DNA from 3 places in the Metabacillus sp. SLBN-84 genome. Region 1 is predicted to be linked to each of the others. Evidence: riboswitches for the same ligand, from Rfam matches in the RefSeq annotation. Region 1 holds a riboswitch; each other region holds the start of a gene.
The links. A riboswitch is a leader RNA that binds a small molecule or an ion and turns the genes downstream of it on or off. The one in region 1 is predicted to bind cobalamin.

Region 1 (10,602 bases):
TCACATCAATTCCCTGATTCCATGCTTCGTGAAAAAGAGACACGTAGTCCTTCATATCATAGTAGCGCCTCTCGTCTACCCATGGGTTGCTCAAAATGTTTTTTGTCTGATAAAAATGATAGGCATGTTCGGAAATGCCGAAATGCTGTATGCCTTTAGCGGCAGCTTCATCTGTAAATTCCTTTAAATAATCAAGCGTCAGAGTGCCTCTTTCGAGATGATTGTGATAGTCGGTGCGCATTGTCTGCTCCCTCCGCGAAGTTTTGTCCTATTATATCGCTTTTTGGAAAGTGTGACAATGTATTTTCAGTTTATTTAGAAGAAGCTGAAGAATGTGTGATTTTCAAGGTTTGGGCAGGAAAAATAGCTTCAGATGACAGGTCATTTTCTTGCTTCAGCTGCTGAACAGTGATTTGAAGCTGTTCTGCTATCGAATACAGGGTGTCCCCTTTTTTAACGGTGTACTGGCTGACGGAAGCCATTCTTTGCTCAATCATCAGCTTCTGTCCTGCGTATAGACGGTCAGATACAAGGCCGTTTATTTTCTTCAGTCCATCTACGCTCAGTCCATTTCTTTTGGCAATCCCCCACAGCGTGTCCCCTTTTTGGACAGTGACAGATCCATCTTCGGCAGCAGGCTGTGCAGTCGCGGGAACGGCTTCAATAGAGTGGGCTGCCACCATGATAAATGGATCTACAGCCTGTTTTTTGTCGTATGTCCATTTTCCTTTATGTACTTCAAAATGCAGGTGAGTCCCTCTGGATACACCCGTGTTGCCGATCACACCGATTTTTTGGCCCCTTGCTACTTGTTCACCTTCTGAAACGGTCCTTTTGCTCAGATGGGCATAGACCGTTTCATATCCTTCAGGGTGAGAAATAAAGACGACATGGCCATATGTATTCGAAAGATAGGATTTTGTCACTGTTCCTGACTGTACAGCGGAAATGGCCGTTCCTTCAGGTGCTGCAATATCAATTCCTTTATGTTTTCCGCTTCTTGTTCCAAATGTGTCTGTTATTGTGCCCTTGACGGGATGAATCCAGCTTTTGTCTTCAGCTGGACTTTCTGCTTTTGCGAGTGTTCCTCCGACAAAGAGCAGCATGACGCAAATTCCGACAATCAGAGCAATGGATAACCTTCTCAGCAAATCTAACATGAGTTCCCCCTAGTTTGTTCATTTGTCAAAAAATGACCAATACTAGTATTATGCAGTCTTTGCCAATTCATACGTTAAAGTTGTGTGAAGAGGGGGGTTTTGGGTGAGGGTTATTCTTACAGCATTCTGTTAGATAAGGCCTAATTATTCTTCTCTAATCTTTAAAGGGAGCCTGACTTTGTGATGATTGTTGGTTTGAAGTGATACCCGTTTCCTTGCGCTCCAGTCACTTGCTTTCCGCGGGGAGTGCCGGGAGCCTCCTCGGCCAGCCTGCGGGGTCTCCCGTGCCCTCTTCATCCCGCAGGAGTCAAGTGCCTTCCGCTTCAGTCCACTGGTGAGTGGTGATTCTACTTCAGTCAGGAATATATAGTTTAAAAACCTTGATATATAAACTGTGACGGTTCCAATGGTTAAGTACTTGGGACAATCTAGATTAAATCAAGATTTGCACCGCATTTAGCTGAGGTTTTTGCAGTATAAAAACTCAGTTCATTTTTGAACTGAGTTCATTAGTTATTCAATTGGAGCCTTCGATAGCTTAAGAATGTAAATAGTTTTATTCTTTTTCAACCCTTTTCCAAAATGCCTTTCTATTGTCTCTCTCCGCTATCCAACCAAGAGGTAAATCCCCAATTGAAGCAAGGGAATTATCAATCTCCAGCATTTCTTCAAGAGAAACTATTCTTGCGCAGTCTATATCAAATTTCATTGACCCATCAAAAAATTGCCACATACCATCTTCTTTATCGTGCGACACATACAATACAGGTTTTGTTCCATCTATTATTTCTTTTGTTGTGATGACCATTGTATCAGGAGCATCTTTAAAATAAATCATAGTCACACCATCCATATCCATAGCATAGGCATTAGGAGGTAACAATCCAGCCATTTAAGGATTATCAACAGATACCGTTTCTTCAAACTTCAATCCAAAGTAACTATATGTTATATGCAAACTTTCTATGGGTTCATTATGTACAACACTTATTCCATAACTTTTATCATTTTTAGTTGCCGTTCCATCATTCATCTTTTCTAGTTGGGTTATTGGAGATGTGTCGGACTCAATGTCGATAGTTTCGATATTACTAATGCCAAATTCGTTTTCGTCAAACGTATTAGATATAACAAAACCTTTAAGGGGATTCGTGACCTGTATTTTAAGCTTTATAGGTTCGTTGTAATTATTTACTAGAACTTCATTAATCTTCAGCTTTCCAAACCCCTCATTCCCTATTGCAACAACAACTGCTTTATTATCTTGTGTTGAACCAACTGTACCACTGACCAATGGAGAATTGATTTTGAGAAAAGAATAAAGTCCAACAAATACTATTATTATGCTTAGAGCTATAATCACAATGAATTTCTTCATATTCCTAAACCCCCCCATACTACTCAATCCCTTCCGATTCCTTACTATGAAGAGGCGATCACATTGTGCAGAAATCGCCTCCGATTGTTAAATATCAAAAAATGAATTTAATGAAATAGGTCACTAATTTCTAAGAGGGCTTTTCTTGATTCTTCTATTTTATATACTTCCAGTTCAAATGAACCTTTTTGTTGTATAGATTCAAGAACCGGATTAAGATCACTTGAATAATACGTTTTATTGAATGTATATCTGATTTGACAAATTGAAGGACTTACCTTATTCGCATTAATAATCACTTCTTCAGGGCTCATACTTGTAAAAGCATGCTGAAATGTATCTATAAAAGAAAGATCTTTGCTTTCACCCAAAAATTTTTCAATGCTTGATAATTCAATCCAGACATTTGGTAAAGATGCTGTAAATCCCCGATTATGAACTTCTAAGTCTACACATATGCTTGGTAAACGATATTCCACTTCTTTTAATATAAATTCGAAATAAGAGAACGCATCTGTTGAAAACATCTTTGTCATCTATAACCAAATCCTTTTTATTGCTTCAATAAATATAATCTTTCGTAAAAGAGGTATGTACTTATGTGCCGCAATCTATTGATGTCTAAAATCATATTTGCCACTGGGAACCTTTAATGTATGACCGTTTATTACTACAGTATCATTGTCTGTCCAAGTAATATTTGCAGAGTTTTCACGATAATTCCAATATATATTTTTAGATTTGTTTTCTTTATTAAATACTAATTCACCTCGAAGTGAATAAGAAGTGGTTGCTCCTCCATTTGTGATATATGCTTTTAAGGTGTACTTCCCATCCGGTGATTTAACTTCAGTAAGATATGATCCTGTCGGCAGCCTGTTCATATCATAAAAGGCCCAGTAAACTCCATATCCTAAAAAAGCCATTACCAATAATCCAACTATTGAAATTCTAATAAATCTCACTTTGTACTTTCTATTTACATCATCTTCAGAAGCCGTATTTTTCTGTTTAAAAAACATATTTAATACTCCTTTACCTAAATCAAATTACATTTACTACATCACTCCTGCCTTAAGATTTTCAATTAGTCTTTTAATGGCATCTACTACTAATACAGGTTCATCATTTTGTATATAATGTGTACTATCTTCAGCAATCATAAATTCACTGATAGAAGATATTTGAAGAAGTTCTTCTTGCATTGTATTCCATAAATCTTGTGACTTGGGTGTATAGTGATTTTTTTTGCCGGCAGAAAGGACTATTAAAGGAATGTTTAATTTCTTTTGGTCTTCTTTTAATTGATTTAAACTTTGCATAAATTCTTCATAATTACCTTCGTGAACAAATTGCTTATTGTATGCTTCTTGAAAATCTTCGGACATCGTTGGAAGAAATCTTTCTCGGTAATCCTCCGGAGTAGAGTCTACTAGAAGCAGCCCACATACATTCTCAGGGTATTTACTCGCAAATAACCGTGCATTTACTCCCCCAAAAGAGTGTCCTACAAGTATATATGGAGGAATTATATTCAGTTTATCTAAAAGTTCTTTCAGTTCCTTTACCATCTCTCTGCTATTCCTGGGATTAGTACTTGGTTCGCTTCTGCCTAGACCTGCTCTATCAAATACAATAACTTCTGTCAGCAAAGAAACTTCGGAAATTATGGCATTCCACCCTTTTGAATAATCCCCATACCCGGCATCCATAACAACGGTTGGTTTCCCCTTTTTTTCTCCAAACAAGTTAGCAAACATTAAAAAGTCACATACTTTTATATACATCTCTTTAGACATCATGATAAAATCCTCACTTTTTTGTTCCTTTGATATTAGACAATATTTAAATTAACTCCTCTAACGAAATAACCAATATTTACAATAATATCACAAATATCCCATCTGCCATCCAGATAAATCTAAAGCCATAAATAAAATCACAGCACCCTCCTGCTTCTTTTCATAACGGCAAAAAACCCGCAAGCATCATGCTGCGGGTTTTTCCTTCTATTCTTCAAGATCAACGGGGTTTGGCGAGAACGGAACGGGCACGGCCTGTGTTACGTCCATTTCACCAATTCTGCCGGCTTCGATTCCTTCGAATTTTACACTCTCGTAGCCGAAATCTTTAGCGGTCATCAATATCGCTTCGAGCATCAGTGTGTCTGTTTCGTTATCATCAATTGTTGAGGCGTCTGTAAATTCAATGGTTACTCTATTATCTGATTCTATTATTTCATCGATGACAACTGTTTCTTCGATCACCGGTTTTAACCCGAGTGTTCCTTTTTCCTTCATAGCCGTCAGGGCATCTGTCAGCTTGTTAAAGGATAGAAGGGAAGGCGCCAGGAGTTTAGGTGAGTCAAGGCTCTCCTGATACAGGAAATAGGCTTTCTTTTTGAACTTTGTGAATGTCAGCTTATCCTGATAGCCATACGCTCCGATTTCCGCTCCCTTTTCACTGCCGGTGAAATAGTCAGCCTGCAAGGCATCCTGCCAGCGGAAAGATTCTTCAAGTCCCTCGGTAAAGAGTCTGTTTTCCGTTTCTGAGCTGGAAGCAGCATATGCATTGCCTTTTATATCAACAGACATCCGGTCTTCTCCTGTCTCATACGAGAGCTTTGTTCCTGATAGCGGAGAAGGACTCAGTCCAGCGCTCCCCGGGTCAAATGAAGACAACGCCGTTTCAAAAAGAGTCATGTAGGAGTCAGAGGAATCGAACTGAAAGCTGAGCGGTATCGTGTTTTGAACCTGAAGATCGGGATAGGCAACCGTTACAATTGTCTGATTGCCCTTTGTCCTTGCTACAAATGACTTTTTCTCAGTCTCTGGTGAAGACTTTGCTTCTAATTTCATGTCTGCGTTCTCTTTCGGCGTCTGGCCGCTTTCGGCTGCTTTATCCGCACTGTCTTCAAATTTGCTTTCACTCATTTGGAAGTTCTGAAGGAAAAAGGGTGAAAGGATTAAAAGAATAAAAAAGGCGGCAAAGCTTGCAAGAGCCGGCGTTTTCCACTGAACTTGCTTTTTGTGCATACGTTCCTGCAAACGGGTGTAAATTTGCTGCTGCGAGCGCCGGTCTTTGATATCCGGCATTGCTTGAAGTTTGTCTGTAATCTGCTCATCGTTCCATTTTGATTGATTCATCCCTTTACTATTCCCTCCTTCCTGATCGAGTGTTCAGACAATTTATTTTTCAGAGCTTTCAGCGCTCTGTGCTGGGTCGTTTTCACTTTGCTTTCCGTAAATCCCAGGGCTGCTGCGGTATCCGCAATGGACATTCCCTGAATATACCTTAAGATAATGACAGCCTTCTGATCGACTGTGCATGCATCAAGCGTCCGGTAAACCATCTGCATCTCTTCATTTAAGGCAGCGATTTCCTCCGGAAGCGGCTGCTGATCCCGTATTTGCTCACGGTCCCAGTCAAACGCTTCAAAGATGCGCTGTTTGAGTGTTTTCTGTTTGCGGAAATAATCGATGGCAACATGTCTTGCAATGGAGAGGATCCAGGTTTTTTCACTGCTCCGTCCTTCAAAACTGCTGTGTGATTTCAATATTCGTATATACACTTCCTGAACGAGGTCCTCGGCCTGTTCACGATTCTTCACCATATAAAACAAGAACTGGAAAAGATCGCTGTGATATTTTTCATAAATTCTTTGAAAGGCCTCTTCCATGAACGAACCTCCAATCAATACATTAGTCGGAATGAAGAATAAAAAGTTACACATCTTTTACTATATCGGGATTGAATAAAAAAAGGAAGGCAGTTTCCGCCTTCCTTTTCAAAGAAATTATGACTCTTTCTTTTTAGTAAATACGATAGCACTTCTTTCATACTCCACATCTTTTGAACCGAGTCTGGCATTTGCCGCTCTCGCTGCCGCAAAGAAATAATCGGAAAGTCTGTTCATGTACGTTAAAACATGCTCATTGATTTCCGTTTCTTTTTTGAGCGAAACAATACACCGCTCAGCCCTTCTTGCTACGGTCCTTGCCACATGGATGGCAGCAGCAGCCTCTGTCCCTCCTGGAAGAATGAACCGCTCGAGCGGAGGGGATTCTGCAGTGTACGCATCAATGCGCGTTTCCAGAAACTCAATCATGTCAGGTGTTGTTTTATAGGGATGCTTTTGTTTGCCGTGGATGACAGCAAGATCGCTTCCGCAGTCAAAAAGTTCATGCTGGATTTTTTCAAATTCCTGTTTCATGTCTTTTAGGTTTTCATCGTTCATCCATGTCATGGCAAGACCGGTAAAAGAGTTTACCTCATCGATTGTTCCGTAGGCTTCTACCCTCAGATCATCCTTATCGACCCGGCCTCCAATAATGCTTGTTTTCCCTTTATCGCCGGTTCTAGTATACAAATTCATATTCAGCAGCTCCTGTCCTTTGTTCTCAGACTGTCTTGCCTAAGCTAAAAAGAAAGTCTCTCTCTTATTCTGCCATTATTTTATTGAAGTGTAACGCCATAATCGTTTTTATAGAGATAATACTGAAACGTTTTTTGCATGACCGGGTACAGCACGAGAAAGAAAATGCCGTTTCCTGCTGCATGCATCGTATCAAACGGGATTCCTGCAAGATAGTAGGCAAGTCCATTTTCTGTCAGGACAAACATATTCAGAGAAACGATGAATCCAAAAAGATATCCCGCAAGAACGGCTGCCGGGGTAAAAACGAGAAGTCTGTTTCTTTTAACCGCTTTTCCAAGCAGGCCGAAGATTAGAGCCAAGGTCCCCCAGGCAAGCATCTGCCAGATTGTCCACATGCCCATGCCAAGTAAAAGGTTGCTGAGAAAACAGCCCAGGACGGCGACAATCATTCCATTTACCGGACCGAGAAGGATGGCGGTTATAAGTATGACAGCTGTCATCGGCTGCACATTCGGAATGAACTGAAAAGTCAGCCTGCCTACAACGGACAAGGCAATAAGCAAAGACAGAAGACTGATTCTTCTCGTTGTCATTGTTTCTCACACTTATTCATAATTCCGCAGATCAAATTCAATCTTATCGCCGTCTTTCAGCTTAATGTCATTTGCTCCTGTCATGGCATCTTCCCCATTCACAATTAAATGCCAGTACGTTTTGTCGGATTCACTCGCCTTAATGCCGTCGATTCCGCTGATAAAGCCGCCTGACTCTTCTACTTCAAACTGGCTCTTCATTGCATCCATAAGGCTCTGGCCTTCTTCAAAAACTACTTCTTTCGATTCTACTTTCTCCGCCATCTCATTTTTAGTCAGCGTGACAGAGGCTTTCAGTTCCTCCGCCTGCTCTTCGCTTTCAGCAGCAGGTTTTGCTTCTTCTGTTTTATTTTCCTCTGCCGCATTTCCGCAGGCGCTCATCAGTGCAAGAAGAAGCACTGCGAGAAAGCTGTAAAATTTGTTCATGATCCATCTCTCCTCTTGTTGTTGTGTATGTATTGGAATAGCAAAAAGCCCATCTGTTAGAAGATGGGCTTTTAAAAACGGCATAGAAGAAACTGCAGGCACTGGTGCCATAACTGTGCCGTTTCTATGCTCAAATCCCCGAAGAATAGTAACGTTTGAAAGAACCCGGCAGGTCTACTGACTCGTGCTTCATCCTCAAGCCTGCACCTTCCCGTCTGAATCAGTCATTCTGACAGTGGTCTAAAAGCAGGTATTGTCTGCACTTACAGTTGCGGGGACAGTTCAGGCATCTCACCTGATTCCCTATTAAGCAAAGTTTGCACCAGTTTCTTTTCGTATTCACTTTTATATCCAGCTTTTATTGTACCTAAAACGACATGCGGCATCAACAGGTGTTTCGTATGAAACAAGAATATTCGTCACATTCTATCAGGAAAAACGTTTTTTCGAGGCAGATAGAAACTGAATGTGGTTCCTTCATTTACTTTGCTGTGCACATTAATCGAACCTGAATGAGCATCGACAATGTTCTTGGCAATCGCAAGACCAAGGCCTGTTCCGGAGCGGCCTCTCGTCCTCGCCTTATCTGCTTTATAGAAGCGTTCAAAAACAAACGGCAGATCTTCTTCGACAATTCCTGTGCCTGTATCCTTCACATCAACCTTTATCCCGGCCGCAACGGACTGCACGGCCATTTCGACTGTACCGCCCTCAAGAGTATGCCTGATTGCGTTATCCACTAGATTCGTCAGAACCTGTTCAATTTTATCCGGATCCAGAACAAACTCAGGTTCGTCGAGTGCAAAACTGGAGGTGAGCGTAATATCTTTTTCCCTCGCAAGTCCCTGGAACTTGCGGTTGATTTTTTCAATAAATTCATAAATGGAAATGCTCTCAAGATTGAGGGTGATATGCCCCGCTTCCATCCGGGCAAGATCGAGCAGGTCATTGACAAGCCGGCCCATTCTGAGCGATTCATCGTAAATAACCTGGGCAATCTCTTTTTTCTCCTCATCCGAGCTTGCAATATCGTCCACAATTGCTTCAGAATACCCCTGGAGCATGGCAATCGGCGTTCTCAGTTCATGGCTGACGTTTGCGATAAAGTCTTTGCGCAATTTATCAAGGCGGCGCTCTTCTGTCATGTCCCGAAGCACGGCTACCGCCCCCCGGACGTAAGACTGATTGTAAAGAGGGCTCATGACAAGCACCCAGCTTCTTCCCTGAAGAGTTACTTCAACGATATGCTCTCTTTCTGTATTGACAACCCGCTGGAACAATTCTTTTGCTTCCGGAGGAATTTCTTCCCCCTCGTTTATCTGCATTTTTTGTTCATAGTACCATGACTGCAGGAAGCGTTCCGCAGGGGGATTGGTCACAAGAATGGTTCCATCAATATTAAGTGTGATAACTCCGTCTGCCATACTGCTCAGAATGCTCGTTAAGTGCTCTTTCTCCTGATTAAGAGCGTTGATGTTAAACTTCAGCTGTCTCCCCATCTGATTGAACGCAATGGCGAGCTCACCGATTTCATCGTGGCTCAAAATAGGAACTTTTGTATCAAAATTGCCGCGTGTCAGCTCTTGTGTCGCCTCTCTCATTTTTCTCAATGGATAGGTAATTCTAGTAGACAGGAAGAAGGCAAAAACCGTTGTCAGAATGATGGCTATACCTGCTGCAAGAAGAATATATTTTGTCGTGTGCTCGGTCGTCTTTTGAACGGCCTGCAGGGACTGTGACATAAAAACGGCTCCGTCTTTGCCGTCGCTTGTTTTATAGGGAACACCGACTACAAGCACTTCCTCCTTGTTTCCGGAGTTTTTTTGCTGTTCTTCAGGCAGCCGGGTGAGCTTGCTTACATTTTTCTGATCCTGAAACACCTTTGACAGCTCTCTGTCAGCGCGGATGTCCTCCATGCTGAAGGTTGGTGTGTTATCATACTTTTTTGGTGAAAACCAGTATTCATTTACGTTCTCGGCTATCACAATGCTTGTCAGTTCATCCGCAAGCTCCCAGGTGATGGACCTTGCTAGCTCCTGGTCTTCATGGTTTTCCAAAATAACAGACACTTTATTGGCCAGCTGCGTCAGTTCATTTTCAGCTTCATCAACATGAAAGCTTTCAATAAACTGGAGCAGCAGAACGGTCAGGACAAACAAGACGAATGATACAAGAAGCAGAATGGTAAACCAAAGTTTACCGACTACGCTTTTCCAGAACATCATTCACTGCCTGCCTCAAACTTGTAGCCGACACCCCAGACCGTAACTATCATCGAGGCAGCATCGGGTGAAACTTTGCTGAGTTTCTCTCTAAGACGCTTAACATGTGTATCAACCGTTCTCAAGTCTCCGAAAAACTCATACTGCCACACTTCTTTCAAAAGCTTCTCACGGTCATACACTTTGTCAGGCGTTTTCGCAAGAAAATAAAGCAGCTCATACTCTTTAGGCGTTAAGCTGACTTCTTTTCCATCAGCAAGAACACGATGGGCATCATGGTCAATGGAAAGATGCGGGAAGACAATCACATTTTTGGCCTTTGTCTCTGTTTTAAGGAAAGAAGTCGTCGAAGAGCGTCTCAGCAGAGCTTTCACTCTCAAAACAACCTCTCTCGGGCTAAATGGCTTTACGATATAGTCATCCGTTCCGACCTCAAAGCCCTGAA
Region 2 (10,602 bases), 540 kb from region 1:
TTCTTATCCGCATACAGGACAGTTGAAACAGGGAAAATGGCAAGCCCGTCCTGTTCTCTAATACCGGATTCAACGCCTTCTGGATCAGACAGTTTTTCTCCCATCATCTGATACCCGCCGCATATCCCCATGATTTGGGTGCCATTTTTGTAAGCAGACAGCACTCTGTCAAAAAGGCCGGTCCCCTTTAGAAATCGCAAATCTTCAGCTGTATTTTTACTGCCTGGAAGAATAATCAGATCCGGCCGGCCGAATTCTGATGCTTTTCGGACATACCGGATATTCACATCAGCTTCCAGTCTCAGAGGATCAATATCCGTAAAATTAGACAGTCTTGGGTATGCAAGAACTGCGACATCCAAATCTCCCTCAAGATTTGTGCCTCGGGAGTACTGATTGAGGACGAGGGAGTCTTCACCATCGATTTCAAGATCTGGTATATACGGGACAACACCAACAACGGGTATTCCCGTGTACTCCTCAAACCATTGGAGCCCCGGTTCAAGCAGGGTGAGATCTCCCCTGAATTTATTAATAACGACTCCGGCAACCCGTTTTCGGTCTTTTTCCTGAAGGAGCTGAAGCGTTCCGACAAGGCTTGCAAAAACACCCCCTCTATCAATGTCTCCCACTAGTAAAACAGGTGCATCAGCAATCTCTGCAACGCGCATGTTGACGAGCTCCCTGTTATTTAAATTAACTTCAGCAGGTGAACCCGCCCCTTCGATAACAACCGCGTCATAGTTCGTCAGCAGCTTGTGCAACGATTTTTTAATCGCTTCAAGTCCAAGTCTGAAAAAGTCTTCCCGGTAGACTGCGGCGTTCATGACAGCAAATGGTCTGCCGTGAAAAACCACCTGAGATTCCATCTCCCCTGAAGGTTTAATTAAAATTGGGTTCATATCCGTGTCAGCTTCAATTCCTGCTGCTTCTGCCTGAACTCCCTGGGCTCTGCCGATTTCTTTGCCGTCTTTAGTTATGTATGAGTTCAGTGCCATGTTCTGTGATTTAAAGGGAGCGGTTTTATACCCGTCCTGCTTGAAAATCCTGCACAGTGCGGTTGTCAGAATGCTTTTGCCCGCATCCGAATGAGTCCCCTGGATCATGAGTCTGAGCGCCTTTTTCTTCCCATTTTCTTTAATATTCAATTCCATATATGGCGTCGACACCTTCATCGTAATAATGCTTTTCAACATCGATCACAGAGACGAGATCAGCTATTTCCCTGATTTCTCTTTTGGCGTTTCTGCCTGTCAGGACAAGGTGGACATGAGGGGGACGGTTTTGAATGGTCAAAATGACGTCTTCAAGAGGAAGAACATCGTCCACAGGAAAGGTCTGAATGGCAAGGGCATTATTGATTTCGTCAAGAATGACAACATCGCTTTCCCCGCTCAGAATGGTTTCTTTCGCTGTTATCCAAGCCTGTTTTAAAGCTTCCCGGTGAATCTCAGGTGTTTTGGTCCAGGTAAATCCGGCACCGAGCTGCTGAATACTGACTCCGGGCAAAGCATTTAAAATTGTTCTCTCGCCGTATGTCCGCTCAGGAGATTTAATAAATTGCAGAATGGAAACGCTCATTTGTCTTCCGGCAGCCCGCACAGCAAGACCGATTGCAGCTGTCGTTTTTCCTTTTCCATTGCCTGTGTAGACAAGCACTCTTCCTTTTTCGTTTTTCATCGCCATACATCCATCTCCCATCTTTTTAACCAATATAAAAAGGCCCTGACTGAAGACAGTCAAGGCCTAAATAAGCATAGTGAAGTAACGCATACAGGGGTCCTGACTCGTTCTTCCCACCGAAAAACAAGCAAAAATCAATTAAAGCAGGTCTCCTGGCTTGCGCTTCATCTTAATACTGAGCCTTCCCGACATTAGAGTCAGTGGCGATTCAGTTCAATCTGCGCTTACAGTAGCGGGGGCTGCGCCGGATTTCCACCGGCTTCCCTATTATCCTGAGTATTCAGGCACTTTAAAAGAATCATATTTTTTGTTCATTGTAATCTATAAAACTGGAAAAGTCATCAAGATTTTTTTAATTTGTCGTTTTTTCTCTTAATTTGGTTTTTTCAAGCTCGAGTCTTTTTGTCGTTTCCAGTTGAAGAACGTTCCCGAACGTAATGTCGATTTTTTTTGTAAACAGTGGCCCGTCATAGACGAATGTATGGTATTCACCAGCCTCTCCCATCGGACAGATGTCTGTATTTAAGGCGCGGTCGATGAATGGCTGATTAACCTCCATTCCGAGCCAGGATGGATCGAGTTTGTCATCCCTTACTCTGATTACAGCGGCTTTATATCCGCTGTCTGCAAACTGCTGAAGTGCAAGTATAGCGTTCTCTTTTTCCATCCATAAAGGGTAAAGCGGTTCAAGACCTGCTTCGGCCGAAGCTTTTTCTCCCCACTCCCGGTGCTCGTCCAAATAAAGGTCGCCGAAAGCAATAGCTGTAAAGGAGTATTGCTCCTTCAACTCTTTCAGCGCACCGATAAAGTGATCCGTATAGCTTTCATAGGTGCATGATATAAAATGCACTGGTATTTCAAGAGCAAGACTTTGCTGTTTGATCGCATCTATTTTCTCTCCGTGCCCGAATGTTCTTCCTGTTTCAGCCGGAACCGTCGTTATAAGGCATGCGATTTCATGCCCCTCGGCTGCAAGTTTATGAAGGGCCATGCATCCGTCTTTCCCTCCGCTCCAGGATACAGCTGTTTTCTTTTTCAATTCCATCCACCATCCCATCAAGAGTATAGCCTTGATTATGATGGGTTCAGAATGTTTAGTCAAAAAGAAAAATAGACTGCTTTGGTTATTTCACTGCCATTTTTAAGGCTGTCCTGTACAGCAGCTCTGTTCCAAGCGAAATATCTTCCATCGTTGAATATTCTTTCGGATTATGGCTGATGCCGTCCTTGCAGCGGACAAAAATCATCCCGTAGTCACATTCATAAGACATCGCGAGCGCATCATGAAACGGTCCGCTCATCAGTTCAGGCGCATTCAGACCGATCTCTTTGCTCGCTGCCCTCATAATATCCATAATGTCTTCCGAGCAATAGCGCGGTTCACTGTTTGTGTCTTCAGATACGGTATATGTCAGTCCGTGATCCTCGCAGATCAGATGCAGCCGTTTTCTCAACTGATTTTCTATGATATTTCTCCTTTCCATTTGAATATCCCTGAGGTCCACTGTAAACATCACTTTTTCAGGTATGATGTTACGTGAATCAGGAAAAACCTTTAAGCTCCCGACGGTTCCGACAGTAGGTGCAGATGGATCTTCTGAAGCGAGATCATTCAGGGCAACGATGACCTTTGCCGCTCCCACTAAAGCATCCTGTCTCATATGCATGGGCACAGAACCGGCGTGGCCTGCAAAGCCTTCAAGCTCAACTGTCAGCCACAATGGGCCCGAGATGCCCGTTACAATGCCAATGGGTGCATCCTTCGCCTCAAGAACCGGTCCCTGTTCAATGTGCAGCTCAAGATAGGCTGAAATGCTTCCGGAGGCGTACTCTGACTCCTTAAAGCGCTCGGGATCACATCCGAATGAAAGCAGTGCATCCCTCCGTGTCATGCCGTTTTTATCTTTCCGGTCAAGTTCTCCTTCTTCAAGTTTGCCGAGAATCCCTCTCACACCAAATAACCCTTTATTAAAGCGTGCTCCCTCTTCATCACAAAAAGCAGCAACTTCGATTGGCATTTCGGGAATAAACGAGTTCTCCTGCAATGTCTGGACGGCTTCGATTGCCCCAAGAACACCGATGACTCCATCAAATCTTCCGCCATACGGCTGTGAATCAATATGGGACCCGAGCATAAGGACAGGTGCTTCAGCTCTTTTCCCCTCGAGTCTGCCGATCAGATTTCCAAAGTGATCAATCCGTGCTGTAAGGCCTGCTTCCTCCATCCAGCCTTTGACTGTTTCAACTGCAAGTTTATCTTCCTTTGACAAGGCAAGCCTCGAAACCCCGGTTTCGCCAATCTTTCCGATTTCAGCGAGTGTATGAATTCTTTCTTCTAATCGGGTTTTATTGATGGTCAGTGTCTGTTCAGGCATGTATGACCCTCCTGTAAAAGTGATAGAATATTCTGTCTTAATACTATAGGATATCAGAGCATTTTTCATTTTTCTAAATGTAAAAGGATTCCATTGAAGTTCTTACACTTTGTCCATTTCCCGCCGGTCTATTGTGCTTTTCAGATGAAACCGATAAACTAAAAGAGATAACCAATATCGGCCACTGGAGGTCTTTTTTTCATGAAAGCAAGGTATGAACTTGATAAAATGCAAATAACATTAAGCAATGTGACGCTGAGGCATTTTGCAGACAGTTATGTTCTGCTTAAAGCAGCAGATGATAATAAAAATGAAGTGACAATCAAACTCTCACACGAACAGGCTGATTTCCTCGAAGCTGAATTCAGAGAGCTGAACCGCAGGAGGAGAACATACTCTGAAGCTGATCGGGAAATGGATGAGGAAGAAGATGCATATAATTTGTTCTCACCTGAATTTTTAACAGAAGATTAACAAAAAGGATGTCTGCTGCGAGACATCCTTTTTTGCGCTTGAAAAACAGCAGACAAGTTTCCCCCGGACGGGCATATAGTATGGTAAATACTGCTCTGGGAGGGAAACTATGAAATTTATCGTCATAAAAAAGAAATGGATTGTGATTGCTGCTGTTTTGTTTGCTCTCATTGGTTCCGGAAGCTGGTTTTATCTGAATCAAGATGCAGCTGAGGTCCTTTCCGCACAGCATACAGATGAGAAGGCAGAAATCCATATGGTGACCGGAGAATTCACATCTAAAACAGATGACGGTCGAAAAATTGAAGCGTACCGTTTTGATCCAGGCTCCATTACGATTCAGAAAGGTGAAAACGTTACGTTGACCATCCACGGAGTAAATGGAGCGGAGCATCCCTTCAGGATCGAAGGAACAGACATAAAAGGCGTGGTCAAAAAAGGGGAAAAAGCGGTCATCCCTTTAAAATTTGATGAAGAAGGAACCTACCGTCTAATTTGTGATACGCACTCCCGCCATGGCCAGGGTGCACCGATGATTGCTTATATTGTTGTGGATTAATACTTTAAAAGAGAGCTGATAAAAATTCAGCTCTCTTTTTTTAGCTAAACGGCCGAGTCAGCTAAGTGCTGCGGTCATGCATGGCTGGTTTAGCAGCACAAATTAGCTTGCAGGACGTAACGTTAGTGCTGTAAAGGTGGTTTAACAACACAAACTCCGGTGCAGGAAGTCACGTAAGTGTTGTAAACATCGTTTAACAACAGAAACTCGGGTACAGAAAGGCATGTAAGTGGTGCAAAGCTGGTTTAACAGCACAAACTCCGGTGCAGGAAGTCACGTAAGTGTTGCAAACATCGTTTAACAACAGAAACTCGGGTACAGAAAGTCACGTAAGTGCTGCAATATTTATCTAACTGTCGTATCTTTACAGCCTGTTCCGCTTTTCTTATGTTTCTTCCCCAAACACAGCAATGCTCTGCCGGTCTGTTTTAAAAGATGTGCCATCCCATTTCAGAACATTCATCATGTACCCCAGACCATCAGCACTGTATCTGCCTGCAATGTTCTGATAGGTGTCCAGTTCGAAAATGCCGTCGCGTTCAAAGTCAACCGGGTACAGTCCCGAAAGCGGCGCGACCCACCCTTCAACAGGCTCTTTCAGTGTCCCGTCGCTGTTATAGATTTCGCTCAAATACTCTTTTCCTTTATACTGGAGATCGAGCAGGTATTTTTTCGGGGGATTTGCGCTTGTCACCCTTGCTTTAAACTGATCAAGGTAAGTAACGGTATAGGTGTTTGATTTGTTGAATGATTCATCATCAAATATCAGTTTATATTGTCCTTTTTCATAGGTGTATATATAAGCATAAATGAGGCCTCCGCTTCCTCCGGTATTAATGATGACGAGGATATCGTCTTTTTTATCTCCCGTAAAATCTCCTAAAAATACGGTCGGGTCATATCCTGCATTTTCTTTGAGCGGGATTTTCTCAACCTGCCCAGTTGCTCCGTTTCTAATCTGAAGAGTGATGTTCTGCAGAAATGGGCTGTCAGGAGTCTGTGATGCCGTCAAAAAAACGGTATCCTGTATGCCGTCTCCTGTGACATCCCCGACTGCCTCTGCAGCTACAAATCTTGCTTCTTCTTTGTAAAAGTCCATGAAATAGCGACTTTTTCCTTGAAAGTGACCTGCTGGAAACCAGCCTTGTGCTCCATGTTTCAATATGAGCACATAATCATCGTTTTGGAATCTGTAGGCTGCTGCCACCTCCAGAGCATGATCGCCATCAAAATCAGCAGCGAGCACCGCCTTGCGCATCGCAGGTTCTGTTATTTCAAGCACATAAGCACCTGCAGGCAAAAATGGTGAAATAATCGCAGTATAGTCAGCTTGATACATGCTGCACCCCGCTTTCATCAGATTTGATACTTTATCCTATGCTCTTTTATAATGAGATAGGTACATAAGTGGAATTGACGCAAAGGATGAGATACATATGAAGAAAATTGCTGTGATCGGGGCCGGCATTTTGGGTGCTTCCGCAGCTTATCATTTATCAAAACTTGGAGCGCAGGTGACCGTGATTGACCGCAAAGACGCAGGTCAGGCGACAGACGCAGCGGCCGGCATTGTCTGCCCCTGGGTTTCACAAAGACGAAATAAAGCCTGGTATCAGCTTGTCAAAAAGGGCGCCCGCTATTATCCCGAGCTGATTAGTGCGCTCAAACAGGACGGTGAAACCAGCACTGGCTATAAGCGGGTCGGCGCTCTCATACTTCAGCAGGACCCGGAGAAAATTGAAAAAATCATGGTGCGTACGGAAAAAAGAAAACAGGATGCTCCAGAAATTGGAGACATTACACCACTGACGAAAGAAGAAACAAAAGAAATGTTCCCTCTCCTGTCAGATGAGTATTTATCTGTTCTTGTAGAAGGAGCCGCACGGGTAGATGGCAGAGCTCTGAGGGATGCGTTAATCCGTGCTGCCCGGAAAAATGGTGCAGAGCTGATTGAAGGCGAGGCGGCCCTTATTTTTCAGCGTGGCCGGGTTTCAGGTGCCAGTGTGAATGGAAAAGAAATTGAAGCGGATGAAGTCATTGTCTGTGCGGGTGCCTGGGCAAATGAGCTGCTTCAGCCTCTTGGCATCCATTTTCAGGTTACCTATCAGAAAGCACAGATTGCTCATTTTAAAATGGAAACAGAGCAGACTTCAGACTGGCCGGTTCTTATGCCCCCTGCCAATCATTATCTTCTGGCATTTGATGATGGAAGGATTGTGGCAGGCGCCACGCATGAGGATGATGTGAGCGGCTATGATACGCGAGTGACAGCGGGAGGAATGCTTGATGTTTTTTCTAAAGCCGTGACTGTCGCTCCAGGACTCGAAGAAGGCACATTTCTTGAAGCAAGAACCGGATTCAGACCGTTTACCCCTGGGTTTTTGCCTGTTATCGGGCGGATTCCTGACTGGACCGGTCTCATTGCTGCAAATGGTTTAGGCGCATCCGGACTGACGATGGGTCCTTACCTTGGGCTTGAGCTTGCAAGACTTGCTCTTGGTTTAGAACCCGAAATCGATTTAGCGGATTATCCAATTACGGGTGCATTGAAAGAGTAGATAAAGAAATCCCCCAAAAAGTCAAACTCGACTTCTTGGGGGATTTCTATTTTTATAGCTTTTTTAGATCAGTCCAACCAGCTTCAACCCGATGAAAACAAAGATCCAGCTGTCAAGACGATCCAGAATACCGCCATGACCCGGCAATAGCTTTCCGGAATCCTTCACTTTAAAGTGACGTTTCAAAGCAGATTCGACGAGATCTCCTACCTGACCGGCAATGGACACGACGAAAATCAGCATAAGCGTTTCTCCGTAAGATGCAAATGGATGGAAACTTGCCTGCATAACCAAACCTATGATCAGAGCAATGATAATTCCTCCGACAGACCCTTCAATGGTTTTATTCGGGCTCACATTTGGCGCAAGTTTTCGTTTGCCGAATTTTCTCCCGACGAAATACGCGCCTGAATCCGTTGCCCAGATAGAAATCAGTACGGCGAGGGTCCAAATTAAGCCTTCATCAATTCTTGCCTCAGCTAAAAACACAAATCCAAATCCGATGTACAGGACACCAATCAGGAGTGTGCCTGCTTTTTCAATGGAATATTCAATGTTAAAGATTGTTGAGGTTAAGAAAAACAATACCAGTGCCAGCAGCACTTTAATCTGAATGATTTCAAATGTCACATTCAGAAACGGCAGCAGCGGCAGGAACAAAAGGATAATCCCGATAATTCCCACAAAATACTTCGTGCCGTACTTTCTGATTTTTATAATGGTCGTTAATTCATGAAAGGCGATAATGGCCAAAATCAGTGCCAAATAAGTAAACCAGAATGCCCCTACATAAAAGGGAATCATGAACAGAATTAAGATAATGATGCCTGTAATCACACGTTCTTTCATTCTTTGCTACACTTCCTTATCTTTTTTTCCATTAATTGATTGTACTATAAAGAAAGGAAAAACGAAAAACAATTCTTTGAAAAGGTGATTTTAATTCGATTTTCATAAATAATCATGCTGCCAGACCAATGAAAAAAACATGCAAGTGGCTCTTTGCATGTTTAAGTCGCTTCATTTGAGCTAATAGGTAGTGTACTCGTTTTGCTTCCTTTATATTTACTTACTGCACCAATGCCCCAAATCACAGCATTTACAGATAAGACAGCCAGTGTAATGATGCCGTCCCAGAATAGCCAGCTGTTTAAAGAATAGACGGAAAGCTGCACCATTGTCTGCTTCAGCAGCGTGTAAAGCCCTGGCAGACTATACAAGAACAGTAGTCCTGCTGCAATGATGCCGCCAATAAGGTAACATGATGCAAAGCTTTTAACATAGGACATTTCTTTTTCGGATAATTCTTCTTTCAGGCTTTCGGCACGATCTTTTTTCCGCATATACCCCGTGATTATTTCTTTTGCATATCCATGGAGGCTTGGCATGTTAAGTTTGTTCATGATCAGAAAATAAATATCTGTCCGCAGAAAAATTAAAAGCTGCCAGGCAAATCTCATCACAAGAAGCAGCGTAATCATTTTCAAAAGCTTCAAGGCAAATCCTGCAGCCGCCATCTGACCGGCTAATGATAAAAAAAGAAGAAAAGAATCAATAGCCATTCCTGCAGCATAGGGCAAATACCTTTTCTGCTTGGAAACTGACCAGAGCCCTGTCATATCTGCTTCGACCACAAGCCAGTAAAATCTCAGACTCAAATTAAATTTAACCGGTATACCAAGTCTTAAAGCAGCTAAATAATGGCCCAGTTCATGAAGAATGGTCAGCGGCCAGGAAATGAAAAATAATAACAAAAGACTTAGCCCTGTTGCTTCTGCAACCCAAAAATCTTTGTAGTCAGGACGCAATTCAGGAATACCTGCAATCATACCAATACTGAGAAGAAAAAACAGGACATAACATACTTGACTGATCGGATGAAAAATGAAGGAAGCTGCAGCAGAAAGAGATCTGCTGACAGGTTTTTCATCAGGCGGAATTAAAAAGACCTTCCCGTCAATCGAATAGATCAACTCAAGCTCATGCAGAGTTTCGACAAAATCTAAAACATCCGCATCCATTTGTTCTTTTCTCAGCTGTTCAGAAATTTCGTTCAGCGTTCTGACACCGTCCAGCATATGAATGATGTGAACAGCTTCATACGGGACCCGGATAAATGTACCGCTGACTGGGTCTCCGACTGTAAATTCTTCTCCGTCTGCCTGAACAGAAAGCTTTGCCGTTACTTTAGAATCTAATGTTATATTCATTCAGACCCTGCTTTCTTTAGATAATTCCAGAATTATATTCAGTTCTGCAGGCTCATCTGAGTTCATATGGCCATTGCACGTCGGACAGGCCGCTGCTTTTTTCCATAGATTTTCAGATAATCGTTCAAATGATAGACTGCTGATTTCAAGAGACGAAGATTGATTCTCGGCTCTTTCATATCCCGCAATTTGTTTAGCCAGTTCATTTGTTACCAGACCAGTAATCATGGCAATATTAGGAGCAAAAGCTGTGTTTCTCTTTTGAAAAGAAGCTCCGTATACCGCTTTCAGCTGGTGGATAAATTCTGGTGCTTCCCGTAAACTGTTCATCAAATAGCAATCAAAGCACCCGTTTTCTTCACCAGGAACATATTTTTGGAGAATAATACTCGTGTGTCCAATGCCTCCAAGAATGTAAGGCTTGCCTAATTTGACACAGGCAAAATTCACCCATCTTGTAGATAAAATGCTTGGCTGATCGATCCCGTTAATGACAATATCCGCTTCCTTTATTACCGGCAGCAGACTTTTTGCATCTTCAATTTTCACATTATGTACATCAACATCAATTTCACTGTTAATCTTTTTTAAGCGATTGCTTGAAGCCTCTGTTTTAAGTTTCCCAATGTCGTCCTCACAGTACAGGAACTGGCGGTTAAGGTTGCTGAGTTCAACCGAATCATAATCAAGCCCTATAATTCTGCCGGTTCCCATCCCTGCAAGTGCAGCTGCTGTTAAACTAA
Region 3 (10,602 bases), 1.8 Mb from region 1:
AGGTTCTGCCGGCTCAGCTGGCTCAGCTGGCTCTGCCGGTTCCTCAGCTGGCGGCTCGGCTGGCTTTTCTTCTTCTTTTTTCTTCTCTTCTTCTTTTCTTCGTTCCTCTTCTTTTCGTGCTTCCTCTTCTGCTTTCCGCGCCTCTTCTTCTGCTCGTTTAGCTTCTTCTGCTGCTTTTTTTGCTTCCTCATCCTGACGCTTTTTCTCGTCTGCTTTTCTCTTTTCTTCATCGGCTTTTGCTTTTTCTTCCTGCTTCAGCCGTTCCTGTTCTTCTTTTCTTGCTTGGGCATCTTGTTCTGCCTTTTTGTCAGCTTCTTTTTTTCCTTCTTCAGACCGTTTCTTTTCCTTTTCCTCTTCGCCTGTCTCTTTTTTCTTCACGGGCTTCTTTTCGTCATTCTTAACCTGCGCAAGTTTAAAGTCTTCAGGCTTTTCGTTTTTCAGTGCTGCATCCATTATGACTTTATAGAGCGGTGCAGCTGTTGCACTGCTGGACGTATTCAGGTAATGATTTTCATCTGTCTGATCGTAGCCGAGCCACAGCGCACCGACTACGTTCGGTGTATATCCGACAACCCACTGGTCCTTTGTCCCGTCGATGCCGTCAATGCCAAGCTGGGTGGAACCTGTTTTCGCCGCAAGCTCATGCTTTTCGAGCCCGGCTTTTTTTCCTGTTCCTTCTTTGACAACCCCAAGCATCATGTGTGTCATCGTTTGAGCTACTTCTTTTGTCGTTACTTCTGTTTCTTTCTTTTTCCATTCCGCAATGGTGTTGCCCTGCACATCAACAATTTTCGTGATCGCATGAGCTTCTACGCGCGTGCCGTCATTTGGAAAAGCGGAATAGGCTTCTGCCATGTTAAGGGGTGCAACACCTTCATCAAGTCCTCCGAGTGCAAGACTCAGGTTGCGGTCATTCTCTGTAATCGGCAGGCCGAAACGCTCTGTCGCATCTACACCTTTTGCAACGCCAATCTCATTTAACGTCCAGACGGCTGGCACATTATGGGATTTCACCAGAGCTTCATACATCGTAACCTCACCGTGATAGGAACCATCAAAGTTCTCTGGCTTATAACCGTCAATGTCAAGAGGCTTATCCTCAAGCTTGGAGTTTACAGTCATCCCGTTTTCAAGAGCCGGCGTATAAACCGAAATCGGCTTCATCGTTGAACCGGGCTGCCTCTTCAGCTGTGTAGCCCTGTTGAATTGCCTGAATGAGTGTTCTCCGCGGCCGCCGATCAGCGCCTGGACTCCTCCTGTTTTAGGGTTAAGGAGAACCGCACCGCTTTGCACGAGCTGATCTCCGCCCAAGTCAGGGAAATTCGCATCGTCTTTAAAAACATTCTCGATCGATGACTGCATATCCTGGCGCAGTTCTGTATGAATCTCAAACCCGCCGGCAAGAATTTCATTTTGCGTTAATCCGTATTTTTTGATCGCTTCTTCAATGACGTGATCCACGTAGGAAGGATAGCGGCCTTTATATTGATCCAGTTCTTTTCTTTCAAGAACGACTTTTTCATTTTTCGCTTCGTTCATTTCTGCTTCAGTAATTACTTTTTCTTCTTTCATCAGTTTCAGAACAACGTCTCTCCGGTCAAGAGACTTTTCCATATTCTTGACTGGTGAATAATTTGTCGGGGCTTTAATCAGGCCGACCAGAATTGCTGATTCGTTAAGGGTCAGGTCTGCAGGCTCTTTTCCAAAATATACTTTTGAAGCCCGCTTAAGTCCCCAGGCACCCTCTCCGAAATAAACTTTGTTTACGTAAAGTTCCAGTATTTCTTCTTTTGAATATTCGTCTTCAATCTTCTGAGAAATAAAATACTCATCAAATTTCCGTTTAAATGTCTGATCGTGAGTAAGCAGGGTATTTTTGGCAAGCTGCTGTGTCAGCGTGCTTCCTCCCTCTACAACTCCTCCCGCCAGCACATTCTTGAATGCAGCACGGACAATTCCGATATAATCGATCCCATTATGCTTGTAGAAATTCTGGTCCTCTGTTGCCTGAAGCGCCTCATAAAAGTGTTCGGGCACATCTTCATACTTGACCCATTCCTGTTTGGAGCTTGAGATCTTGCTTGCGATTTCTCCGTTCTGATCATAAATAATTGTCGGGGCGTTTGCTCGTTCTTCCAATTTGCTCACATCCTGCGATGCAATAACTGAGTTGTGCACCATAAAGACAAGGATGACTGAAAGCAGCACGAAGATGAGCAGTTTCATGAACACACCCTTAATTGAAAATAGTGACTTAAACATGAATAACCCCCTGATATAGAAAAATAAATCCTATCTCTTATTACCCCAATTACAACAGGTGTACGCCTATTTATGAAAAAATGTGTCCGCCATAGCTAAATTTCTGACAGATGAACGTTTTCCCAAGGAAATATCAGGGTATTTACATAGAAACAAAATCATCTGCCAAAAGAAAGGAATGAATGAACTTGGATACATTTCACCACATTGTTGTAGCTTATGACGGACAGGATGAAAGTTCAGCAGCTCTTGTTAAAGGAATTCAGCTGAGCAAGCAGCTTGGCACTCGATTAACAGTTGTTCACGTCTATCAGGCAGAGCACGCCATGAATACAGGAGGCGTAAGGCCCGCTATTCCGAGTGCTCCTGCAAACGGTTACCTGACTGATAACCTTCAGAACTATCCGGTGGCCCCTGATGCGGCACGGCAGTTTGATGATCAGCCGAAGAATGAATACTTCGACCATTCTGATGAAGTCACGTCGAGGATCCGAATGAAGCTTGATGAGAACCAGGCAGCTGGAGACGTTGAGATTCTGTCAGGCTCTCCTGCAGATGCCATCCTTGCATTTGCTGATGAACATGCAGCCGATCTCATCATTATGGGCAACAGTGATTCAGGCGGCCTTAAAAAACTGCTTTTCGGCGGTGTTAGCGATAAAGTGCATCATCAGTCGAACATTTCAGTGCTGATTGCAAAATAAATGTGATAACGGGTGCTTTTTAGAGCATCCGTTTTTTTTAAGTGCTACTCAAAAACCCCTGAGACAAACAAAGTTTCAGGGGTTTTTTTCGTTCCTTGCAGACTCCAGTTCCTTTTACTTTTATCACCAGTTGACATAGATCAATAGACTGATATAATACTTTTATGCACAAAAGCATAAAAGCGTTTAAGTATAAAAGGAAGGAATTTCAATTTATGAGTCAATCAAAATCACTTTCATTCACTGGTTCAGTGATTCTATTTTTATCGATGATCGGCATTATTTTCATCAGTTTATTTTACTTAAAAACAGAACCGCATCTTCCGCTGATGCTTTGCCTTGTTTTTCTCAGCGGCGCTGCAGTCCTATATAAGTACTCTTGGAAGGATATTGAGGACGGAATTGTAAAAGGCATTCAATCCGGTGTTCAGCCGATCATTATTCTGGCTCTTATCGGAATCCTTATTGGAGCCTGGATGTTCAGCGGTACGATACCGACTGTTATGATGGCTGCTTTGTCCATCATAGATCCGGCGTACCTTCTGATTTTGACTCTTGTATGCTGCACCATTATTTCAAGCCTTGTGGGCAGCAGTTTCACAACTGTCAGCACAGTCGGAGTTGCTCTTATGGGAGTGGCGATTGCTGCAGGAGTTCCTGTTGAATGGGCTGCAGGGGCTGTTATTTGCGGAGCATGCTTTGGGGATAAAATGTCGCCGATGTCAGATACGACGAACTTTGCCTCCGGTGTTGCCGAAGTCAATATTTTTACACATATCCGCCATATGTCAAAGACAACAATTCCAGCTTATGCGATAACAGCTGTTCTTTTCTGGTATATGGGAACAACACTTGCAGCTGACGCAGCGACACTAGATAACATCAAAGAAATTATGACGATCATGAAGGAGCACGTAACGATCAGTCCATGGACTTTGATCTCTCCTCTGATTGTGATTGGTCTTGCCATTTCCAGGGTTCCTGTTATTCCTGCTCTTGCTGCAGGCATTGCAACTGCCGGCATCACAGGTCTCCTCATTCAGGACGGGACAAATCTTTCCGGTTTCTTAGCTGTTCTGCAAAATGGAACAGCGTTTGATATTCAGCAGGAAACCGTCCAGCAAATGCTGAACCGCGGCGGGCTTCAATCTATGATGTGGTCCATTTCGCTGATCATGATCGCATTTGCTCTTGGCGGATTGATGGATAAAATGCAGCTGATTCAGACTCTTTTAAACGGATTGATTGAGAGAATTAAAGTCAAAGGTCAGCTGATCCTTGCAACCATTTCTTCTTCAATCGGAGTTAATCTCGTAACGGGAGAGCAGTATTTGTCCATACTCATTCCCGGTCAGTCGTTTAAACCGGCCTATGAAAAACTGAACGTTGAAAAGAAATATTTATCAAGATCCCTTGAAGATGCCGGAACTCTGATAAATCCCCTTATTCCCTGGGGAGTGAGCGGAGCCTTTTTCGCGCAGACACTCGGCGTGGACGTCATTGCGTACCTGCCATTTGCGTTCTTTCTCTATCTGTCTCCATTGTTTTCTGTCCTTTTTGGATTCCTGCCTGCTAAGAAATACACAGTCTAGCAGAAAATCCCGCCTGACCCAGGCGGGATTTTTATTATTTCTCGACCACTTTCGTTTCTTTTGCAATCAGTTCATCAAACAGCTTCTGAAGTTTTCTTGTGACAGGGCCGGGAATTCCTTCCCCAACCTTCCCTTCATCAACCTTTATCACAGGAATTACTTCACTGGTCGTAGATGTGATAAAAGCTTCATCAAGAGAGGCAAGACCTTCTGTGCTCAGTCTTTCTTCCAGAAACTCAATTCCGTTCTGTCTGCAAAGCTCCTCTACTTTCATTCTCGTAACACCATTCAGAATCAGGTTATTCGCAGGATGAGTAAACACACTTCCGTTTTTCACTCCGTAGAAATTGGAGGAAGACCCTTCCGTAATCATGCCGCTCCGGTGCAGCAGAGCCTCATAAAGCCCCGCGGTCATGCGCCTCCTGCTTGGCAAGGACATTTCCGAGAAGATTCAAGCTTTTGATATCGCATCTGAGCCAGCGCACGTCTTCAAGCAGACAAAGAGAAATCCCTTCCTCCTGCTCTTTTGCGGGTTTTGAGCAAGGAATTGGATAGGCTGTTAATTCAGGAACCGTATTCTTGCCCGGAAACAGATGTTTTCTTGCGGCAGCCCCTCTGGTTACCTGCATATAGACACCGCCGTCTTCTGTCTTATTCAGGCGGAGAAGTTCCTCAAGCTGGTCTGTCAGCTCCTTTATCGTATATGGAAGGTCGATTTTGATTTCTTTTGCGCTTCGAATGAACCGCTCCATATGCTCCTTCATCGCAAAATATGCTCCATCATACACCCTGATGACCTCATAGACCCCGTCACCGAACTGATGGCCCCTGTCTTCAAGATCAATTGAAACTTCATCACGCTTTTTATATTCACCGTTAACAAGTATGTACATGATAAATCTCCTTTTTATAAGTTTAGTCTGATTTTGCATAGGTGCCTTTTTACTAAATCTGATAATGTGAATCCATTTTCACAAAGTTTAATAAGTTTTGATACCAGTGGATTGGAGCGGAAGGCACTTGACTCCTGTCCAGCTGCAGCGCCCAACTCCTCTGTCAGAACGGAACCGTCGCCAAAGGCAAAAAGCGCCTTTACCGCCGTTTCCTTATCTGACTCCCGGAGATAAACGGGCGCTTCCACTTTTCTAGGGGATGAAGAGGGCACGGAAGATCCCGCAAGCGCAGCGAGGAAGCTTCCGGCGCTCCCCGCGGAAAGCAAGTGACTGCAGCGTAAAGGAACGGGTTTCCCCCTAAAAGTAATTTGTTTTTAAACAACGCAGTGCAACCTGCCCTTAAACCTATGGTATGATGAAACACGCTGAACTGTAAAATGGTTTTCTATTTTTCTTTCGACATTTTCATAGATTTCAGTTGAAATTTCACCCCGTGTCATTTATGATGAGAATATCAAATAACACAACATATTGATTATTCACTTAAATTAATATACTACATATTGAAATTAACAGCGAATCAAGGTGCCAACATGTTGGCTTAAAAGGGAATCCGGTGCAAATCCGGAACTGTCCCCGCAACTGTAAGTGTGACGAACTGGGAATACCACTGTACGAGAGAAATGTATGGGAAGGACTCAGCGCAGAGTGATCACAAGTCAGGAGACCTGCCTTAGATTTGCACAAGTTTCGAATTCTTCGGGGACTGAGGAGATGAAACGATGGCCAGTAACAGGGATGCGTGCACCCTCTTATTCTATCGTTTGATCCGCTCATGTTCTCATGGGCGGTTTTTTTGATTTTTCGCAGTATTTTTTCTGAAAGATCATTGACCGTTATATTACGCGGAAAATCTGAACTATAAATGAGGAGGATGTCTTATGGCAACCAAAATGACCACCTTAATCGTAAATGAGCTGACAAACGAAAAAGCCCCGTTCTCACAGGAGCGGCTGACTGACTTTATTTCTGAAACCGGAAAAGATTTTAAAGAGCTTGACCTCCATACATACACCGAAAGAGCTGTTCAAAGCATGGAAGGCCGCACTGTCTGTTCTGCCTCTCAGGTGACCAACCTGCTTATTCTCGAAGGCCTCTCAAATATCAGTGAGCTGCAGCCGGAATGGACCTATTTCTGTGCCCGGATTTATCTTAAAAAGCTTTATAAAGAAGCTGCATTCAACAGGAAATCAGGGGGCGGCACCTTCCTGTCACTGATCAAAACCCTTACGGCAAAAGGCATCTACAGCAGACATCTTCTTGATTCTTATTCCGAAGAAGAAATTGAGCAGCTTTCGCAAGTCATCGACCATGACAAAGACAAGCTTTTTACATATATCGGGCTGCGGACGCTCTCTGACCGGTATCTTGCGAGAGATTATGACAAGTCGGTTTATGAGCTTCCCCAGGAGCGGTACCTCGTCATCGCCATGACGCTGATGGCAAAGGAAGAAACGGAACACCGCCTTCAGCTTGTAAAAGAAGCCTACTGGGCACTCAGCAATTTGTATATGACCGTTGCGACTCCAACTTTGTCAAACGCAGGAAAGCCTGTCGGACAGCTGTCCAGCTGTTTTATTGATACAGTTGATGACAGCCTGCAGGGCATCTTTGACAGCAATACAGACATTGCCAATCTCTCAAAATCTGGCGGCGGCATTGGAGTTTATCTCGGGAAGATCCGCAGCCGCGGGAGTGATATTAAAGGCTTTAAAGGAGTGTCATCCGGTGTCATCCCGTGGATGAAGCAGCTGAACAATACGGCGGTAAGCGTTGATCAGCTCGGGCAAAGAAAAGGCGCGATTGCCGTTTACCTTGACGTCTGGCACAAGGATATCTATTCATTCCTTGATTCCAAGCTGAACAATGGTGATGAGCGTTTACGAACGCATGACCTCTTCACCGGCGTATGCCTCCCGGACCTTTTCATGGAACAGGCTGAAAACCGCGGGGAGTGGCATTTGTTCGACCCTCATGAAGTACGGAAAGTCATGGGTTACTCGCTGGAAGATTACTATGATGAGAGAGTTGGCTCAGGTTCGTTCCGCGAAAAATATTGGGAATGCGCCAATCATCCGGAGCTCTCAAAAACAACTGTTCCTGCGATTGACATTATGAAGGGCATTATGAAAAGCCAGCTTGAGTCAGGAACCCCCTTTATGTTTTACCGGGATGAAGTGAACCGGAAAAACCCCAATGCGCATAAAGGAATGGTTTACTGCAGCAATCTCTGTACAGAAATCACTCAAAACCAAAGCCCGACAACCATGGATGAACAGTACACAGAGGACGGCAAAATCATTACCGTTAAAACACCGGGAGATTTTGTTGTGTGCAACCTCTCTTCCATCAACCTTGCCCGGGCTGTGACAGATGATGTGCTGGAGCGGCTGATCACAATCCAGGTCAGAATGCTCGATAATGTCATTGATTTAAATGATATTCCCGTACTTCAGGCCAAGCTCACAAACAAAAAGTACCGCGCAGTCGGCCTCGGAACCTTTGGATGGCACCACCTTCTTGCGCTCAAGCGCCTGCGCTGGGAAGACGAAGAAGCCGTTCAGTTTGCAGATGAACTCTATGAAAAAATAGCCTTTTACACCATTCAGGCAAGCATGAGGCTTGCAGAGGAAAAAGGCGCCTATCCTGTCTTTGAAGGCTCAGACTGGCATACTGGCGACTACTTTAAGAACAGAAACTATACACCTGACTCTATGCCATGGGATGAGCTTTCAGAAAAGATCAAAGAAAACGGCATTCGAAACGGCTATTTAATGGCCGTTGCCCCGAATGCTTCAACATCCATTCTTGCGGGAAGCACGGCAAGCATCGATCCGATTTTTCAAAAAATGTACTCCGAAGAGAAAAAGGACTACAAAATTCCCGTTACTGCACCTGACTTAAATGCAGAAACCACCTGGTTTTATAAATCAGCCTATTTGATTGACCAGATGTGGAGCATTAAACAGAACGCAGCCAGACAAAAGCACATTGATCAGTCTGTCTCATTTAACTTTTACGTCCGCAACACCATTAAAGCAAAAGAGCTGCTGGACCTGCATCTGACCGCATGGAAAGCGGGTCTTAAAACCACTTACTATGTCCGGTCAACATCAAGCGAAATAGAAGACTGCGAATCCTGCGCAAGCTGATAAAGGAGAGATGGCATATGACACACTCATTGAACGCGCGTCCGATCATGGACGCTTCTGCGCCGAATCGTTCAACTTCCATCATTAACGGGAGGAGCTCAAACGTTTTAAACTGGGACGACGTATCTTATCCCTGGGCCTATGCAAAATATAAAAAAATGCTCTCTAATTTCTGGACGCCGTTTGAGATCAATATGTCAGGGGACATTAAACAGTTTCCAGAGCTTTCCGGTGACGAACAGGAGGCATTTTTGAAGATCATCGGCCTTCTGGCTCTTCTTGACAGCATCCAGACGGACTACGCAGGAAAAGTAGCTGAGTATATAACAGACTCAAGCATAAACGCCCTGATGATTATGCTCGCACAGCAGGAAGTCATCCACAATCATTCCTACTCATATGTTTTGTCTAGCATTGTTCCAAAGCATGTTCAGGATGAAGTTTTCGAATACTGGCGCAGCGAACCTACGCTGCGGAAGAGAAATGAATTTGTAACAAGCGGCTATCAGGCTTTTGCGGAAGAAGCGAATGTGCTGAATCTGCTGAAATCCATTGTATATGACGTTATTCTTGAAGGACTCTTTTTCTACTCAGGATTCGCGTATTTCTATAACCTCGCACGCAATCAAAAAATGGTCGCCACATCCACGATGATTAACTATATTAATCGGGATGAGCAAATTCATGTGGATCTGTTCGTGAAAATCTTCAAGGAAATTCTCCGCGAATATCCGGAATATGATACAGCTGAGCTGGCAGCATTCGTTCAGGAAACCTTTAAAGAAGCAGCCTCCCTTGAAATCGAGTGGGGACGCACCATTATCGGAAACAAAATAGACGGCATCCATATGCAGGATGTGGAAGATTATATTAAGTTTTATGCAAACGTAAGATGCAATCAGCTGGGCTTTGAGCGTCCGTTTGAAGCAAACCGGACAAACCCGCTGAAATGGATCAAGGCCTATGAGGAAGTTGACCTTGGGAAATCCGATTTTTTCGAGCAAAAATCAAGACAGTATACGAAAGTCAATTCGATTGACAACGGGTTTGATGATTTGTAAATCACTTATGAAGAAAAGCGCCTTAGCGGCGTTTTTTTTTTTGAGAAATCAGTGATACAAATTCAATTTTTTTCCGTTAGCTTTACAGCAGGAAAAACCATCTCCCGCTTTCCAATTTGCGACAAAAAATGATATTCTTTAATTTAGATGAATGTCTGATTAAATTAGAGGAGATTAGGAGATGACAGTAAACGACGACGCTAAGTTGTACGAAAGGATTCTGAGGAAAGACAAAGATGCTCTTGAAGCTATGTACGACCGCTATGAAAAGCTGCTTTACTCTTTTGCTTTCCGCATTACTCATGATCATACTCTCGCTGAAGAAGTCCTTCAGGATGTCTTTATGAAGCTGTGGCACGGAAACCGTGTTTATGACAGCACAAAAGGAAAATTCACTTCCTGGCTTTTGACTGTCACAAGAAATCAGGCAATAGACCTGATTCGCAAACATAAAAAGGCCGACACCGTCGAAATATTAGAAAAGGACGCTGTTTCCACTCCGGAACAGTCAGTAGAACATGAAGTTGAATGGATGGAAAAAGGCGAGATTTTAAGAGAAGCTGTATCCAGACTGAAAAAGGACCAGCAGCAGATGATAGAACTTTTCTATTTTAAAGGATTTACCCAGCAGAAGATCTCGGATGTGTACCAGATTCCGCTTGGAACTGTTAAAGGACGAATCAGGCTTGCGCTGAAACACCTGAGGAGCATGCTTGAAAATGAAGGGAGGGTTATGGATGAGTAGCCAAATGTGTGAGAAGCTGTACGATTATTTTAGTGAAAGTTTACCACCGGAAGAAAAAGCCGAGTTTGAAGCTCATTTGGAGTCATGTCCTGATTGCAGAGAAGAACTTCAGGAATTGACCTCTCTGACCGAA

Region 2: it holds a riboswitch for cobalamin, as region 1 does, so the genes downstream of both, RKD52_RS11620 (cob(I)yrinic acid a,c-diamide adenosyltransferase) here and RKD52_RS08690 (DUF4430 domain-containing protein) in region 1, are expected to answer to the same signal.
Region 3: it holds a riboswitch for cobalamin, as region 1 does, so the genes downstream of both, RKD52_RS17640 (ribonucleoside-diphosphate reductase subunit alpha) here and RKD52_RS08690 (DUF4430 domain-containing protein) in region 1, are expected to answer to the same signal.

What each region holds. Positions count from the first base shown of each region.
Region 1 covers NZ_JBRJIP010000001.1:1,718,778-1,729,379, reverse strand. Annotated here, with positions in the region: gene RKD52_RS08745 (histidinol-phosphatase) at 1-241, opposite strand, end outside; gene RKD52_RS08740 (LysM peptidoglycan-binding domain-containing protein) at 312-1,160, opposite strand; gene RKD52_RS08735 (hypothetical protein) at 1,717-1,998, opposite strand; gene RKD52_RS08730 (hypothetical protein) at 2,053-2,538, opposite strand; gene RKD52_RS08725 (hypothetical protein) at 2,646-3,074, opposite strand; gene RKD52_RS08720 (DUF5412 domain-containing protein) at 3,150-3,560, opposite strand; gene RKD52_RS08715 (alpha/beta fold hydrolase) at 3,597-4,337, opposite strand; gene RKD52_RS08710 (GerMN domain-containing protein) at 4,548-5,684, opposite strand; gene sigX (RNA polymerase sigma factor SigX) at 5,681-6,217, opposite strand; gene RKD52_RS08700 (cob(I)yrinic acid a,c-diamide adenosyltransferase) at 6,335-6,913, opposite strand; gene RKD52_RS08695 (ECF transporter S component) at 6,994-7,509, opposite strand; gene RKD52_RS08690 (DUF4430 domain-containing protein) at 7,522-7,935, opposite strand; cobalamin riboswitch at 8,086-8,277, opposite strand; gene RKD52_RS08685 (ATP-binding protein) at 8,355-10,160, opposite strand; gene RKD52_RS08680 (response regulator transcription factor) at 10,157-10,602, opposite strand, start outside.
Region 2 covers NZ_JBRJIP010000001.1:2,262,111-2,272,712, reverse strand. Annotated here, with positions in the region: gene RKD52_RS11625 (cobyric acid synthase) at 1-1,154, opposite strand, end outside; gene RKD52_RS11620 (cob(I)yrinic acid a,c-diamide adenosyltransferase) at 1,138-1,680, opposite strand; cobalamin riboswitch at 1,809-1,990, opposite strand; gene RKD52_RS11615 (Dph6-related ATP pyrophosphatase) at 2,036-2,722, opposite strand; gene RKD52_RS11610 (M20 family metallo-hydrolase) at 2,808-4,058, opposite strand; gene RKD52_RS11605 (hypothetical protein) at 4,260-4,532, shown strand; gene RKD52_RS11600 (cupredoxin domain-containing protein) at 4,642-5,091, shown strand; gene RKD52_RS11595 (VCBS repeat-containing protein) at 5,477-6,430, opposite strand; gene RKD52_RS11590 (NAD(P)/FAD-dependent oxidoreductase) at 6,528-7,649, shown strand; gene RKD52_RS11585 (phosphatidate cytidylyltransferase) at 7,713-8,498, opposite strand; gene RKD52_RS11580 (hypothetical protein) at 8,660-9,859, opposite strand; gene RKD52_RS11575 (HesA/MoeB/ThiF family protein) at 9,860-10,602, opposite strand, start outside.
Region 3 covers NZ_JBRJIP010000001.1:3,472,515-3,483,116, forward strand. Annotated here, with positions in the region: gene RKD52_RS17620 (PBP1A family penicillin-binding protein) at 1-2,262, opposite strand, end outside; gene RKD52_RS17625 (universal stress protein) at 2,451-2,966, shown strand; gene nhaC (Na+/H+ antiporter NhaC) at 3,182-4,558, shown strand; partial or broken gene dat (D-amino-acid transaminase) at 4,593-5,451, opposite strand; cobalamin riboswitch at 6,019-6,201, shown strand; gene RKD52_RS17640 (ribonucleoside-diphosphate reductase subunit alpha) at 6,393-8,663, shown strand; gene RKD52_RS17645 (ribonucleotide-diphosphate reductase subunit beta) at 8,681-9,724, shown strand; gene RKD52_RS17650 (RNA polymerase sigma factor) at 9,906-10,469, shown strand; gene RKD52_RS17655 (anti-sigma factor) at 10,462-10,602, shown strand, end outside.